Regions from separate parts of the Janthinobacterium sp. C22 genome, predicted to be linked through region 1. Evidence: predicted binding sites of a transcription regulator. Region 1 holds the regulator's gene; the other holds the start of a gene.
The links. Region 1 encodes LexA, which represses DNA repair genes until DNA is damaged. Its sites were predicted from a motif close to ACTGTATNNNNATACAGT; they were not measured.
Positions count from the first base shown of each region.

Region 1 (5,164 bases):
CTGGCCATGGCGCTGAACATCGAGTACCGCGAAGGTTTCATCAAGAACCGCTACATCGGCCGTACCTTCATCATGCCGGGCCAGGCGGCGCGCAAGAAATCCGTGCGCCAGAAGCTCAACGCGATCCCGTCCGAGTTCAAGGATAAAGTCGTGTTGCTGGTCGACGATTCCATCGTGCGCGGCACCACCAGCCGTGAAATCGTGCAGATGGCGCGTGAAGCGGGCGCGACGAAAGTCATCTTCGCCTCGGCCGCGCCGCCGGTCATCTACCCGAACGTGTACGGCATCGACATGCCGACGCGCGACGAGCTGATCGCCTACGGCCGCACGACGGAAGAAGTGTGCCGCGAAATCACGGCCGATTACCTGGTCTACCAGGATATCGGCGCCCTGAAGCAGGCGATCGCCGACGTCAACCCGGCCCTGGTCAACTTCGAGGCTTCGTGTTTCGACGGCGTCTACGTGACGGGCGACGTGTCGCAGGAATACCTGGACCGCCTGGAATATGCGCGCCACCATCCGAAGGCGGCGGCGCCCGAAGATACGCCGCGTTCCCAGCTGAACCTGAACCTGGCCACGACAGAAGCGTAATTATCTTGCCCGGCTAGCGCCGGGCTTTTTTGCTCCGCGATCATGAACGATAAAAAAAACTACGGCTTTACCACCACCATCCTGCATAACGACCGCCGCAAGGGCATCGAGCACGGCTCCCTGCACAAGCCCGTGCACACTTCCGTCGCGTTCGGCTATGGCGATGCGCGCCAGCTCGCTTCCGTGTTCCAGGGCAAGGAGCCGGGCTTCCGCTATGGCCGCCAGGGCAACCCGACCGTGTCCGCGCTGGAAGACAAGGTCAACCAGATGGAAGATGGCGTGGCCACCCTGTGCTTCGCCACCGGCATGGGCGCCATCGGCGCCGTGGTGCAGTCGCTGCTGCGCGCGGGCGACCATGTGGTGTCGTCGGCCTTTTTGTTTGGCAACACCAACAGCCTGTGGCAAACGGTGACGGGGCAGGGCATCGATGTATCGTTCGTCGACGCCACCGAGGTGGCCAACGTGGCGGCCGCCATCACGCCGGCCACGCGCATCGTGTTCGTGGAAACCATCGCCAATCCGCGCACGCAGATCGCCGACCTGGCAAAGATCGGCGAGTTGTGCCGCGAGAAGGGCATCTTGTACATCGTCGACAACACCATGACGACGCCGTATCTGTTCCGCCCGAAAGCCGTGGGCGCGGGCCTGGTGGTCAATGCCTTGACGAAATCCATCGGCGGCCACGGCAATGCCCTGGGCGGCAGCTTGACGGACACGGGCGTGTTCGACTGGACGCAGTATCCGAACATCTTTGAGAACTACAAGAAGGCGGCGCCGGCGCAATGGGGTATCGCGCAAATCCGCGCCAAGGCCTTGCGCGACTTCGGCGCCTCGCTGGGGCCGGAAGCGGCGCACCATATCGCCGTCGGCGCGGAAACCATGGCCTTGCGCATGGACCGCACCTGCTCGAACGCCCTGGCCCTGGCCACCATGCTGGCCGCCGATCCGCGCGTGGCGGCCGTGCATTACCCGGGTCTGGCGTCGCACCCGCAGCATGCGCTGGCGAGCGACCTGTTCCGCAGCTATGGCTCCCTGTTCAGCTTTGAACTCAAGGATGGCATCGACTGCTTCGATTTCCTCAATCGTTTGAATTTGGCCATTCCCGCGAGCAACCTCGGCGACACGCGCACCCTGGTCATTCCCGTCGCCCACACGATCTTCTATGAGATGGGTGCCGAGCGGCGTGCCAGCATGGGTATCGCCGAATCGCTGATCCGCGTCTCCGTCGGCATCGAGGACGAGGTGGATCTGCTCGAGGATTTCCGCCAGGCACTCGATGTATAAGTCGCCGGATAAATGAAAAGGGCCGCAACAGTCATGCTGTTGCGGCCCTTTTTCGTGCAGTCGTTTAATGCCAGCTGCGCATGAGTCCGACGGCCAGCCCTTCCAGGGCGAATTCATCTTCCGGCGATACGGTGATGACCTTGAAGTCGGGATTTTCCGGGAACAGTTCGATCACGGAACCCGTCTTCTTGTAGCGCTTGACGGTGACTTCGTCGCCGATGCGGGCGACGACGATCTGGCCGTTCTTGGCGCTGTCGACCTTCTTGACGGCCAGTAAATCGCCATCCATGATGCCGGCGTCGCGCATGGACCAGCCGCGCACCTTCAGCAGGAAGTCGGGCTTGGCCGAAAACAGGGCCGGGTCCACGTTGTAGCTCGCTTCCAGGTTTTCCTGTGCCAGGATGGGCGAGCCTGCCGCCACGCGGCCGATCAGGGGCAGCGACATCAGCAGCGCTGCCGGCACTTTCGATGGCAGGGCTTCAGCGGCCGCGCCGATCAGGCGGATGCCGCGCGAGGTGCCGGGCGAAATCTCGATGGCGCCCTTGCGGGCCAGGGCCTGCAAATGCTCTTCGGCCGCGTTGGCCGATTTGAAACCCAGTTCATTGGCGATTTCGGCACGGGTGGGAGGAAAGCCCGTGTTTTCAATCGCGTCCTTGATCAGGTTCAGGATTTGTTCTTGTCGTGCTGTCAGCTTGATCATGAGCGGTGGGTGCATACTGAAATGCTGTCTATATGAACAGACTGTATTTTTGTACAGTATCGCCCACTATGCAAGGGGATTTGCGTGTTTTCGGCGAATTTCGCAAGAAATACTTGTCCATGGGCGGAAAGCGCGTTTGCGCGCGGTCTTTTCGGGCGCTGGCGCAAGCAATGATTGAAACGTTTGCAAAAGGCGGTTATAATCTTCGGCTGACCTTCCCACACCCGTCTTGACGCCGGGGTGGGCGATTATCAATCCGACCTGAAGGAGTTTGCATGCGTCATTATGAAATAGTCTTTATCGTCCATCCGGACCAAAGCGAGCAAGTGCCCGCGATGATCGAACGCTACAAAGCCAGCGTAACCACCCGCGGCGGTTCGGTTCACCGCGTGGAAGATTGGGGCCGCCGTCAAATGGCTTACTCGATCCAAAAGCTGCCTAAAGCACACTACATCTGCCTGAACATCGAATGCGACAACGAGACCCTGGTCGAGTTGGAAACAGCATTCAAATTCAATGATGCCGTGTTGCGTCACCTGACCGTTAAAATGAAGAAAGCTGAAACAGCTCCTTCGCCGATGATGAAATCGGTACAACGCGAAGACGCGGCCAAAAGCCACCGCACCGAAGCACCAGCAGCCGCTCCAGCCGCAGCCGCTTAATTTTTGACCAGGATCGTGCGCTGAACCAGCTACAAGTCACCGCCATCATTGCCGAGCGCGAAATATTGCGCTATACCCCGGCAGGGCTGCCGATTGTGAATGCAGTATTGCAACACAGTTCGCAGCAGATGGAAGCAGGGATTGCCCGTTTGACCGAGTTTGATGTTGCCGCGCTAGCCGCTGGCGAAATTTCAGGCCGGTTCAGCCAGGCAAGCTTGGGCGGGGTGTATCAGTTCACGGGTTTCCTGGCCAGGAAGAGCCGCAACAGCAAGAGTTTGGTGTTTCACATCATTGATTTTAGTGCAGTCATTCCCGACTAGCGCATTTTAGATACAGGAGCCTGACATGGCATTCGGTAAAAAGTTCGACAAAAATAAGCTCAAGCTTAAAGAAAAACGCAAACAGCAAAACCCTTTGTTCAAACGTAAGAAGTTCTGCCGCTTCACGGCAGCTCACGTTGAGCAAGTCGACTACAAAGACGTCGACACGCTGAAAGACTTCGTCCAGGAAAACGGCAAGATCATGCCAGCACGCCTGACCGGTACCAAAGCGCACTACCAGCGCCAAGTCGACACCGCAATCAAGCGCGCTCGCTTCCTCGCGCTGCTGCCATACACCGATCTGCACCACGCTTAATCGGTCAGATATTCCTGGAGAAGAACTATGCAAATCATTCTGTTAGAAAAAGTTGTAAACGTCGGTAACCTCGGCGAAGTCGTCAAAGTCAAAGACGGTTACGCACGTAACTTCCTGATCCCGCAACGCCTGGCACGTCGTGCTACGGCAACCGCTGTGGCTGAATTCGAAGTCAAGCGCGCCGAACTGGAAAAAGCTGCTGCCGCCAAACTGGCCGCATCGCAAGCCCAGGGCGAAAAACTGAGCGGCCTGACCGTTCAAGTTGCTCAAAAAGCTGGCGTCGATGGCCGTCTGTTCGGTTCCGTCACCAACTTCGACATCGCTGAAGCGCTGACCAAGCAAGGTTTTGCTGTTGAAAAAGCACAAATCCGCATGCCTACCGGCCCGCTGAAGATCGTTGGCGAGCACAACGTTTCGGTTGCTCTGCACACCGACGTGGTCGTGGAAGTGGTGATCGCTGTCGTTCCAGACGCGAACGCGTAATCGTCTGCGGGCCTGGCCCGCAAGCGCTGCCGCACTATGAAAAGCCGGGTTCGCCCGGCTTTTTTGTGGCCTTTTTTCGCTCATTTTCAGCCCTTTATTTTTGCCGGCACGCCGAAGCGGGTATAATTCGCGCCATGAACGCCCCCTCTGATCCGCAACTGGATTCCCTCCGTATTCCGCCGCATTCGATCGAAGCAGAACAATCCGTCATCGGTGGTCTGCTGCGCGACAATGCCGCCTATGACCGCATCGCCGACTTCATGCATGCGGAGGATTTCTATCGCTATGACCATCGCATCATCTTCGAGCAAATCGTCAAGATGGTTAACGCTTCCAAGCCAGCCGATGTCATTACTGTTTTTGAAACCCTGACCCAGCTCGGCAAGGCCGAGGACGTGGGCGGACTCGCTTACCTGAACGCCATGGCGCAGAACACGCCATCGGCCGCGAACATCCGGCGCTACGCCGAGATCGTGCGCGACCGCGGCGTGCTGCGTAAACTCATCACCGTCGCCGACGATATCTCCGGCACGGCCTTCAGCCCGCAAGGCAAGGAAGTCAAGCAGATGCTTGACGAGGCCGAATCGAAGATTTTCGCCATCGCCGAAGAAGGCGCGCGCGGCGCCCAGGGCTGGACCGCCATCCAGCCCCTGCTGACGCAGGTGGTCGAGCGCATCGACGAGCTGTACAGCCGCGACAACCAGAGTGAAATCACGGGCGTGCCCACCGGTTTCATCGACCTCGACCGCATGACCTCGGGTCTGCAGCCGGGCGACCTGGTGATCGTGGCGGGCCGTCCGTCGATGGG
Region 1 is NZ_CP193659.1:2,375,175-2,380,338, forward strand. Features, by position in the region: gene purF (amidophosphoribosyltransferase) at 1-591, shown strand, start outside; gene ACRHIG_RS10975 (cystathionine gamma-synthase family protein) at 634-1,875, shown strand; gene lexA (transcriptional repressor LexA) at 1,940-2,575, opposite strand; gene rpsF (30S ribosomal protein S6) at 2,851-3,237, shown strand; gene priB (primosomal replication protein N) at 3,258-3,557, shown strand; gene rpsR (30S ribosomal protein S18) at 3,583-3,873, shown strand; gene rplI (50S ribosomal protein L9) at 3,901-4,356, shown strand; gene ACRHIG_RS11005 (replicative DNA helicase) at 4,491-5,164, shown strand, end outside.

Region 2 (5,164 bases), 1.7 Mb from region 1:
GATACCCTCCAGGCGGCCCGCAGCATCATAGTCCCAGACAGTCGTATAGTTGCTGCCGTATATATTATTGGCTTGTACAGTGAGCTGCCCATATGCGTTGTAGGCGTAGCCGGTGTACCCCGTAAGATCCGTGAAACCAGTCAGACGCCCCTTGCCAAACCGTCCCTCGTCATAGGTAAATTTCTCGGTTTCACCGCTATTGCTGCGTGAAATTTGACGATCCAGACTATCCAGGGTGTAGCGGGTAACTCTGCCATCGGAACGTGTTTCACTTTCCAACCGGCCCGCAGTGTCATAGCCATATGTGGTGGTACCCGTATCCGGACTGACCACGCTAATGACTTGGCCAAAACCATTATAGGTATAGCGCGTTTGCAATGGACGCGGATCGGTTACCGATGCCAACATACCCTCGGCATCGTAGGCCAGTACAGTCACCCCGCCATCGGGCGCGGTACTCTTGACGAGACGATTCGCCGCGTCATACGCATATAAGGTTGAGCGCCCAGCCGCATCGGTGACGCTCACGAGATTGCCATTGTGATCGTATCGTTTGTCGAGGCGCTGGCCATGATTGCCAAGCTCGCCAAACGGACGGCCCAGCGTATCCATTTCCGTCGTGGTGCTCAACTCTCCCGCAGCAACTGGAACTGGCAGGCCAGCACTCACCTCCGCGTGATGCAGGGCGGAACTCACACGCACGCTGTTGTCAGGAACATTCACGGCAATATGCGTAAATTCCCCCAGCGCATTGCCGACATATTCGACCCGGCCGCCCGCAGTGTATTGATACTGCGTCATGCTGCCGTCCGGATAACTGATGGAACGCACCAGGTCGCCCGCATGATAGGCAAGATGCGTCGTCTGGCTGCCATTGAGCGTCGTTGCCAGCAGGCGGCCCATGCCATCGTAAGCATAGGTACTGGCGACGCCATTGCTGTCGGTATAGCCCGATGGACGCCCCATGCCGTCATGGCCTGCCCATGCTTGCTGGTGGCCCAGCGGATTCGTCATGCTGGTCAAGTTGCCGCGCGTGTCGTAGTCATAGCGCGTGACTGCCGCGCCACCAGGCAGGCTGCGCGATACTGTCCAGCTTGACATGGTGCTGTTCGGATAAAACGTGTACGTGTGCACGAATTTCTTTTGCTTGCCGGTCTTCAGGTCATCCCAGGTTTCGCTCTCGAGCTTTCCCGATGGGGCCCATGCATGGTAATACGTGTAGCTGACGCGCAAATAGGCTACGTTGCCCGCATTGCGGTATTCGGTCTTCTCAATCTCATTCCCATTCCAGCTATGCACGACCGTTTGCGCCGCGCCCGTGCCTGCCGCCGTAGTCCTGCTCAACAGATGGCCATCCTTGTCATAGCTGTAGTCCGTCTTGTTGCCATTCCAGTCCAGCGTATAGTCGACGTAGCCGTTGGCGTCATACGCGGTGCTGGCGGCCGCCGCGGCGCACGTCGCCGTGCCGGCGCGGGAAACCGATGTCGGCTTCAGCTCGCCACCGATCAGGGCAAACTTGTGGGTGGTCGCTTGTTGACGCACATCGGTCACCGTCGTTTGATTGGCGCCATAGACGAACGTCTCGCGCTCCTCTCCACCCTCGAGGCCGCTCTCGCTGACCCGGCCATCGGCAAAATACGCATAGCGGCTATGGCGCTGCCCATTGATGCTGATACCGGTCAATAAAGCGGGATGTGCCGTCTCGTAGTGATACTCGCGCACCTCCTGGCTGGCGGGCGCAGTGACTTTGGCAAGCATGCCGCTGGCATGGTATTCATAGTTCCAGTCGTTGCCTGCAGGATCACGCACTCGGCTCACCTTGCCATTGCCGCCCCAGGTGAACTGGATCAGCTGGCCGCTGCTGTTGCTGACGCTGGCAAGCTGATTCGGATTGGCGCCGTACTGGAAATTGAGTTGCGCGCCGGCACCTTCCACGATGGAGACGATGGCCCCCACCTTGTTGTAGGTGTAGGTATTGCCGTTGGCCCACAGGACCCATCCCATTCCTGGCGTGTAGACCATTTCTCCCCTGCGTGCCGATTTTCCTGACAGGTATAAGTAAGAACCGGCTTTCGGGTCCAAGGTGGAGGGAAACTCGTTTTCTCCGACAAATTGATAATTGGTCGTGCTGCCGGTGGGATCGGTCACCGTCACAGAACGGGGTATGCATCGCCCCGTTCCCGTATTGCCGCAATTCGGTTCATTCAACCTGGGCACATCCACGTTGGAGAGCCACTGTGGTCCAAATAAAGTACCGACCGCATGCTTGCTGCGATAAGTTCTCTTCAACCCCAGGCCGTACAGACCCAATGACTGGAAATCCACCTCGGGTTTGATCTTCTCGCCGGTGGCAATGACCACCGGGTGCGCCGTCATGGCGCCGCAGCGATTGATATTCGTATTGGCATTCGATGGCGCGGCATCGGTATTGGCGGGGCCTGGCGTGCCGGCACCGCGCGAGGGACGGTTGTAGACGTCGAACATGTCGCCGGGCCAGCGGCAAAATACACCGCTCATGGCAACGCAGTCTTCATACGCCTGCCGCTCGCGCTCGGCGGTGACGGTGATCGTCGGCATGGTGTAGCTTTGCACAAACGGGCTCTGGAAGAAGAGGACGAGGAATACTAAAACGAGTTTTTTCTGGAATAGGCTGAACATGAGAGTGGATCGGAGGTATTTTTTGGCTAAGAGTCTCCAAGAATGAAACTCCAGCTAACATTTACATCCTAGCACTATATTTCATTACTTATATGCAATGTCCTTACGGTGTGAAGGCCATTCCTCCCTGGATCAACAACCCAGCTTCATGCAAGTGATAGCACACGGCATTCCCTGATATACTGTATATAAACACAGTATATCGAGGTGAGCCATGGAATTGACGGACAAGCTGGAAATCCTGGCCGATGCGGCCAAGTACGATGCGTCCTGCGCCAGCAGCGGCGCGCCGAAGCGCGATTCCATCGGAAAAGACGGCTTTGGCGCCACCTCGGGCATGGGCATTTGCCACAGCTACACGCCGGACGGGCGCTGCGTCTCGCTGCTGAAGATACTGTTGACGAATTACTGCCTGTACGATTGCCAGTACTGCGTCAACCGCCGTACCTCGAACGTGCCGCGCGCGCGCTTTACGGTGGCCGAAGTGGTGAAACTGACCAGCGACTTTTACCTGCGCAACTACATCGACGGCCTGTTCCTCAGTTCCGGCATCATCCGCTCGGCCGACTACACGATGGAGCAACTGGTGCAGGTAGCGCGCGAGTTGCGCGAGGTACACCAGTTCCGCGGCTACATCCACCTGAAAACCATCCCCGACGCCGACCCGGCCCTGGTCGCGCAGGCGGGCCGCTATGCCGACCGGCTCAGCGTCAATATCGAACTGCCGACGCAGGACAGCGTGCAAAAGCTGGCACCGGAAAAGAGCGTGCACACGATCAAGCTGGCCATGGGCGCCATCCGCCGCAAGCTCGATGAAAAGGCGGAAGAACCGCGCTCGCCCCGCTTCGCGCCGGCCGGGCAAAGCACACAGATGATCGTCGGCGCCGACGCCAGCGACGACCAGCAGATCCTCGCCACGGCCGAAACCCTGTACGGCAGCTATAAACTCAAGCGCGTGTACTACTCGGCCTTCAGCCCGATCCCCGACAGTCCGAAAAGCGTGCCGCTGGCGCCGCCGCCCATGCTGCGCGAACACCGGCTGTACCAGGCCGATTTCTTGCTGCGCAGCTATGGTTTCCAGGCCAACGAACTGCTGCCCGCCAGCGGCGGCAACCTGGCGCTCGACATCGATCCGAAACTGGCGTGGGCGCTGGCGCACCGCGAACATTTTCCGCTGGACTTGAACCGCGCGGCGCAGCACATGATCGCGCGCGTGCCCGGCATCGGCCTGCGCAACGCGCAGCGCATCGTCGACCTGCGCCGTTTGCGCCAGGTGCGCTATGCCGACCTGTCGCGCCTGCGCTGCAGCATGAAAAAGAGTGCCCCCTTCATCATCACGGCCGACTACTTTCCCGCGCGCGACACGACCGCCTCGGAACACTTGCGCCGCGCCATGGCCGATGCGCCGCAGCAATTGAACTTATGGCCGGAGCTGCAGGCCGCATGAGTACGTTCGTGCGGCTGGCGCAATCGTTCGACGCGTGGCGCGCAGCGGCACGCGAACTGATCGCGCGCGGCGTGCCGCCTGCCGACGTGGCCTGGCAATCGCAGCCCGGCGAGGGCGACCTGTTTTCTTCCACGCCAGAGGCCACGGATACCGGCGCGCCACCGCTGCGCCTGCCCCGCCAGCTGGTGGAACTGCTGGAGAGCGCCGCCTGTTTCAACGTGCATGACCGCTGGGCCTTCCTGTATCAGGTGCTGTGGCGCTGGCAGCAGGGCCAGCACGACGTGGTGTCCCCGGCCGACGCGGACGGCGCGCGCCTGCACGCCATGGTCAAGGCCGTGCACCGCGAGGAGCACGACATGCATGCCTACGTGCGCTTCCGCGAGCGGCCGGAAAGTGACGGCGCCCCCGCTTCGTGGCCTGGTTCGAACCCACGCACGCGGTGCTGCCGCAAGTGGCGCGCCACTTCGCGCGCCGCATGGGCTCCATCAGCTGGATGATCGCCACGCCCGGCGCCAGCATGCTGTGGGATGGCGCCACCTTACACGCGGGACCGGCCCTGCTGCGCGGCGCGGCCGACATCGACGACGCGGGCGAAGCCCTGTGGCTGACGTATTACCGCAGCATCTTCAATCCGGCCCGCGTGAATGCTGACTTGCTGCACAGCCATATCCCCTCGCGCTTCTGGAAAAACCTGCCCGAAGGCGCCATCGTGCCCGCCATGCTGAGCGGCGCCGCCAACGGCGAGCGCCGCACGGGCCAGACCGCCAGCGTGGGACAGCGCCAGGGTGCCGCCATGATCCCGATCAGCGCAGAACGGGCCCAGCCGGTGCGCGAGATCGCCACGACGCTGGAGCAGTGCCGCCGCTGCCCATTGTGGCAGCACGCCACGCAAGCCGTGCCCGGCACAGGCCCGCACACCGCCCGCATCATGCTCGTCGGGGAACAACCGGGCGACCAGGAAGACCTGGCCGGACTGCCGTTCGTCGGCCCGGCCGGTGCGCTGCTGGATCAGGCCATGCAGGAAGCGGGCATGGCGCGCGACAGCATCTATCTGACCAA
Region 2 is NZ_CP193659.1:691,817-696,980, reverse strand. Features, by position in the region: gene ACRHIG_RS03135 (DUF8616 domain-containing protein) at 1-2,658, opposite strand, end outside; gene ACRHIG_RS03130 (putative DNA modification/repair radical SAM protein) at 2,873-4,105, shown strand; partial or broken gene ACRHIG_RS03125 (UdgX family uracil-DNA binding protein) at 4,102-5,164, shown strand, end outside.
Region 2: ACRHIG_RS03130 (putative DNA modification/repair radical SAM protein) is a predicted target of LexA. The motif match lies at 2,840-2,857, and genes of this name have one in related genera.